DNA from 2 places in the Marinomonas dokdonensis genome. Region 1 is predicted to be linked to the other one. Evidence: riboswitches for the same ligand, from Rfam matches in the RefSeq annotation. Region 1 holds a riboswitch; the other holds the start of a gene.

Region 1 (3,134 bases):
CAGGTCTCCCTGCCATTGCCGTGGCCTATTTGGGAGATGAGTACACACCAGAAGCCTTAGTCGTGGCAGTGGGTTTATACATTAGCGGAAACACGTTAGGGGGAATCGGTGGACGCTTGGTTGGAGGCTTTGTTGGCGAGTGGCTAGGATATTCGGCGGCTTTTTTTGTGATGTCTATAGTCAGTCTAAGTTGCTTACTAGCGTTTTATTGGCTGCTGCCAGCTTCTCAACACTTTACCCCTAAGCCATTAAAACTTGGTCATGTACTAACGAACATGGGTGGCCATTTAAGCAATCCGCGGTTACTGACTTGCTATTTTATCGGTGGTTTAAGTTTTCTCATCTTTATTAACCAATATAGCTATGTGACTTTTTTACTTGAAGCTGCGCCTTATCATTTAAGTGCTAAGTACGTGGGCTTGTTGTTTTTGACCTATTTAGCAGGAACGTTCGGCTCTGCGTTATCGGGTAAATTAGCCAAACGATGGGGGCAGGCACCGATTATGGTGCTTGGTAGTTGCATCTTTATGCTGGGCTCTTTGGTGACCTTAGGGGAAACATTGTGGTCGATTATTCTCGGTTTGTTGATAAACAGTTTTGGCTTTTTTCTATGTCACTCCACCACCAGTGGTATGGTGAGTCGCTTGGCGAAGCAAGCTAAAGCCAGTGCCTCGTCTCTGTATCTGCTGTTTTATTATGTGGGCGCCAGTGTCGGTGGCTTTTATTTAGACCCATTTTGGCAATTATGGGGTTGGAGTGGAGTGATCGCGGCATCTTGGCTGGTATTAGGTGTGGTGGTGTTGGCTGGGTTAAGTTTGATCTGGCGAAACAGCGTTTGCCATGAGAACTTGGTAAAGCTTTAGGATGAAAACTCATCCACTTTGGGATGGCTTGCGTATGATATATAAATACTTCAATTCACAACATTAAAGAGCCGATATGTTTTCTTTGTTTAAGTCCGACCCAAGCAAAAAACTCCACAAGAGCTATGCCGCGAAACTAGAGCAGGCCATGCAAGCGCAACGTAGTGGTGACATTCGTGGCTATGCAGAACTCACTGAGCAGGCAGAGCAAATCAAGGCGCAGCTGGATGCGCTGGAGGCTGAGAAAGGTACCCGCTAAGCCAGTGCTTGCTGGTTGCGCTTTAGAGAAAACTTGTTACTATGGTGGCATATAGTCGGGGGGCCAATTTGGCTGAGAGTGCATGTTATGCAGACCCGTTGAACCTGATTCAGTTAACACTGGCGTAGGGAACTATAGGTCGTTTCTGTCTCGGCAAGTGCCTGCTGCATTTGTTTATTCTATGGCTTGATATAGTTCCTGCGCTCGTTTTGGAGCCACTATGTCAAAGTTGTCCCCCATATCACTCACTGGTACTTTACCCCCAAAAGCAACGCCTATTGTGTTGACCATTGCTGGCTCAGATAGTGGCGGTGGAGCTGGTATTCAAGCGGATATCAAGGCTATTAGTGCCACCGGTGGTTATGCTTGTTCCGTGATCACAGCGATCACTGCACAAAACACTCTGGGTGTTGATGCCATTTTTGCAATTCCTTTAGAACACGTTGAAAAACAATTAGATGCTGTGTTCTCTGACCTGAATGTTCAAGCCGTTAAAATAGGCATGTTGGCGGACTGTAACATCATTAAGCTGGTGGCAAAAAAATTAGCAACGTATCGACCTGCTCACGTGGTAATTGATCCTGTGATGGTGGCCACCAGTGGTGATTTGCTGTTGCAGCAAGACGCTATCGCTACCCTCAAAACTGAACTCTTTTCTCTGGCTGATCTGATTACACCAAATTTACCTGAAGCGGTAGCATTAACAGGGGCGCCTTTACCTCAAGACACTAACGCCATGACAGACATGGTGAGTCAGCTTAGGCAGCTAGACTGCGGGGCGGTATTACTGAAAGGAGGACACCTAGAGCAAGAAGCAGACAGCACTGATTTATTAATCTTTGCTGATCGCATCGAGCACTTATCTGCTCCTCGTACTCAAACCCAAAATACCCATGGCACAGGCTGTACGCTTTCTTCGGCTATCGCGTGTTATCTGGCCCAAGGCCATGAATTATCCCAGGCGGTGGCATTAGGGAAAGAGTATATCAGCGAAGCCATTGCACATGCTGATGAGCTAAAAGTAGGGCAGGGCCACGGCCCTGTTCATCACTTTTTCCGGGGAGTGTAGCCTTGTCTCACTCATCCGATGCTCGCAAATGCCCACTTGGGATAATGCTTAGCAACCTTCAAATTACCTATTTGCAAGGTCATGAAGCGATTGTCGATAAGCTCTCTATGGATGTTCCCCCAGGGCAGTGGACCTGTTTGCTCGGCCCAAGTGGCGGAGGTAAATCCACTCTTTTGAAGTTCCTCGCGGGCTTATTGGATGATCAGGTACTCTGGTCCGGAGAGCTTAATATTTATCCAGATTCCGCAAGCTTAAAATCACAAGTGGCTTACATGGCTCAACAGGACTTGTTATTGCCTTGGCTGACTGTGCTGGACAATGTGCTGCTGAGCCGAAAATTTACGGATTCGGCTTCAGGTAAGGCAGAACAAGAGGGCGCTATAGAGCGAGCTAAAACACTGTTGGCGCAAGTAGGCTTGGCAGAACAAGAGCAACAATTCCCCCAGCAGTTATCCGGAGGTATGCGCCAACGAGTGGCGCTCGCTCGAACCTTGATGCAGGACAAAGGTGTCATTCTTATGGATGAGCCATTTTCTGCACTCGATGCGGTCACCCGTCACCGTTTACAGACTCTAGCTTATGAATTGTTGGCCGATAAAACCGTTATTTTAGTGACTCACGACCCCTTAGAGGCCATTCGTTTGGCTCACAATATGTATATTTTTAAGGGACGTCCAAGCCGAGTCGAAGCCTTATCTGTGCCCGTTAATTCCCCGCCTCGGGAATACGACGGCGAGTGTGCCGATCTTCAGCAAAGGATAATGAGCTTGCTGCAAAGTGATATAAAAGGGGGCTTACAGTGAGTGACTTTTCGCCACTAGACCCCGCATCTCATCGTGCAAATTTGGTAATGGCTCGCTCAACCGCACCCATATCCAAGTTTCTCACCGGACTTGGGTGTTTTCTTTTTATCTTGCTGCTGTGGCAGATATTGGTCAGTGCA
Region 2 (3,134 bases), on a different contig from region 1:
ACTCAAAACGCGCTTTAGATAAGGCGTTATCACGCACTTGAGCACCTGGGTGGCCTTTTGCCAAATCCGCTGCGTGGGCAGCAATCTTATAGGTAATAAGCCCTTGCTTGACGTCTTCTTTATTAGGCAAGCCCAAATGCTCTTTGGGGGTGACATAGCACAACATGGCACAGCCATACCAACCTATCTGCGCCGCCCCTATGCCAGAAGTAATGTGGTCGTAGCCTGGAGCAATGTCTTGGGTAAGAGGCCCTAAGGTATAAAAAGGCGCTTCGTGACAATGTTCCAATTGCTGATGCATATTCTCTTCAATTAACTGCATAGGCACATGCCCAGGGCCTTCAATCATCACCTGCACATCGTATTCCCATGCTACTTTGGTTAACTCGCCCAAAGTGCGTAACTCGGACATTTGCGCTTCGTCGTTGGCATCCATAATAGAGCCCGGGCGTAAGCCGTCTCCCAGTGACAGAGCCACATCATATTGAGCACAAATCTCACAGATTTCACGAAAACGCGTGTATAAAAAGCTTTCTTGATGGTGTGCCAAACACCATTTGGCCATGATAGAGCCGCCACGAGAAACAATACCAGTAAGCCTTTTTGCTGTCATCGGCACAAAACGCAGCAACACCCCAGCATGAATGGTGAAGTAGTCTACCCCCTGCTCTGCTTGCTCGATTAAGGTGTCACGAAAAACTTCCCAGTTCAGGTCTTCCGCCACGCCATCAACTTTTTCTAAGGCCTGATAGATAGGCACAGTACCAATAGGAACTGGGGAATTACGTAAAATCCACTCGCGGGTTTCGTGAATGTTTTTGCCCGTGGACAAATCCATCACGGTGTCAGCCCCCCAGCGAGTCGACCAGACCAGTTTTTCCACCTCTTCCTCGATAGAGGAAGTCACTGCCGAATTACCTATGTTAGCGTTTACCTTCACCAAGAAATTACGCCCAATGATCATGGGCTCAGATTCTGGGTGATTAATATTGTTTGGAATGATGGCGCGGCCACGAGCGACCTCATCACGGACAAATTCTGGCGTAATACGCTGTTGTAAATTAGCGCCAAAACTCTGACCCGGATGCTGTTTTAGCAGTAATTCGCTGTTAATAGCATCGATGTTTTGGTTTTCACGAATGGCGATGTATTCCATTTCTGGGGTAATGATACCCTGTCGCGCGTAATGCATTTGGGTAACACACTTCCCCGCAGAGGCTTTACGAATAGCCGTTTTCTGTTTGAAACGTAACGCTTCTAACTCTGGGTCATCTAAACGAGACTTAGCAAACTCGGATGATACTTGTGGTAATACTTGGGTATCCTTGCGCTTTTCTATCCAGTTTTTTCGTATAGGGTTCAAGCCTTTGTAGACATCAATGTGTTCTTCTAGGTCCGCGTATGGGCCAGAGCAATCGTAAACATAGATGGCCTCATTGGATTCGAACGTTAGATTATTAGGGTCCGTACCAACGGGTGTGTCAGTAACATTGATTTTACGCATAGGCACGCGAATCGATGCATCCGAACCTTCAATGTAAATGCGTTCTGAAGCAGGAAAAGGTGAACCCTGTAGGGATTCAATGACGGCTTTAGCTTGTAAGCGTGAGGCTTCACGGCTTAATTTGTTCGGTTTTTTTATTTCTGTAATGTTCGACATGAGCATTTCCCTTAAAAATGGAGAATTGCTTGTCTGAGGTGCTGTTTAAAGAATTAAACACAATACTGTGCTAATGCTTCAAAACATGAGCAACGCAAAGTATGGGTGATTTCAAAGAGGTATAGCATAGAATCAGCATCATACTGTGCGGTAGCTCATTCGATGCAGATAAGAAAAGTAACGCTTTCTTGTTTCCTACGCGGGGTATAAGCCCGATCAGGTTCTGCGGATCCCGTACTTAATTGTACGATCTCAGCCAAATGGCACTCCGACAAGTGGCCCTGAGTATACTCACTAAAAAACGGATGTAAACTCCCAACTTGCCGAAATGCGATGAAGCCTAGTTAAGCGTCTTGCATGCCTAAGGCCAATTTATAGAGATGATTTTTCTTTTCGCCAGTGAGTTTAGCCGCCATCGCCGCCGCTTGTTTAACGGGTAGATCTTCGAGCAAAATAGACAACACACGCTTGGCCTCAAGCTCAGATTCATCATCTGCTTCTGGGACATAACTTAGCATTACTACAAACTCACCTTTTAGCTGATTTGCATCCGCATCGAATTTCGCCAAGATTTCTTCTGCCGTACCCGACAAAAAAGTCTCGAAGGTTTTGGTTACTTCTCGGGCCAATACCAATCTCGCGCTGTCACCATAAACTTTGGCCACATCAGCGATGGAGTCATAAACCCTATGGGTAGACTCATAAAAAACCACGGTCCCCGCTTGGCTCTTCCATGACTCATAAAGATCACAACGTGCTTTCGATTTTGCTGGCACAAAGCCTGCGAAAAAGAATTGATCGGTCGGCAAGCCAGAGGCACACAAAGCGGCCACTAGCGCACAAGCACCTGGCACTGGTGTGACGGTTAAGCCTTGAGCTCGTAAATGGGCCACCAAATGATAACCAGGATCAGAAATCAGTGGTGTGCCAGCATCGGATACTAGGGCGACGTTCTTGCCATCCATTAATAGGCTGGCCACGTATTCTGCTTTGTCTTTTTCATTATGATCATGAAGAGAAAATAGCTTGGCATCGATGGCGAAATGGTTAAGTAAGCGACGGCTATGACGTGTATCCTCAGCACCAATATAGTCCACTTCGCGTAAGGTCTGTTCTGCACGCTTACTGAAGTCGTCAAGATTTCCTATAGGGGTTGCAACTATGTATAAGGTGCCTCTCACATCATCTGAACTATGTGCTACCATATTGCCTCTTTGTCTCTTTTAGTATTTGTCGATTATGATCATCTTTACGCCGCGCATCATACCATTAACCTTATGTACTTTTCTGCTAAGTGCATGCGGATCCGTGAATTTAAATACCACGCCCAGCAGTCAAGTGACTCGTATCCAAGCCACACCGGCACAACAAACAGCGACACAACTTGAAAGTATTTATCATCCAAATGCGGCGAGCAAAACTCCGCCAGCCATCAGCGAAGCCTTTCAATCTGCTCAGGTGGCCTATCACAATG

The links. Region 1 has a riboswitch for thiamine pyrophosphate ahead of thiD (bifunctional hydroxymethylpyrimidine kinase/phosphomethylpyrimidine kinase). Riboswitches for the same ligand answer to the same signal wherever they lie in the genome.
Region 2: it holds a riboswitch for thiamine pyrophosphate, as region 1 does, so the genes downstream of both, thiC (phosphomethylpyrimidine synthase ThiC) here and thiD (bifunctional hydroxymethylpyrimidine kinase/phosphomethylpyrimidine kinase) in region 1, are expected to answer to the same signal.

What each region holds. Positions count from the first base shown of each region.
Region 1 covers NZ_JBRAND010000002.1:104,689-107,822, forward strand. The annotation lists gene ACUM5Y_RS04990 (MFS transporter) at 1-863, shown strand, start outside; gene ACUM5Y_RS04995 (DUF6435 family protein) at 940-1,122, shown strand; TPP riboswitch at 1,169-1,270, shown strand; gene thiD (bifunctional hydroxymethylpyrimidine kinase/phosphomethylpyrimidine kinase) at 1,343-2,191, shown strand; gene ACUM5Y_RS05005 (ABC transporter ATP-binding protein) at 2,194-2,994, shown strand; gene ACUM5Y_RS05010 (ABC transporter permease) at 2,991-3,134, shown strand, end outside.
Region 2 covers NZ_JBRAND010000004.1:73,254-76,387, reverse strand. The annotation lists gene thiC (phosphomethylpyrimidine synthase ThiC) at 1-1,660, opposite strand, end outside; TPP riboswitch at 1,836-1,941, opposite strand; gene rsmI (16S rRNA (cytidine(1402)-2'-O)-methyltransferase) at 2,005-2,865, opposite strand; gene ACUM5Y_RS11125 (penicillin-binding protein activator) at 2,969-3,134, shown strand, end outside.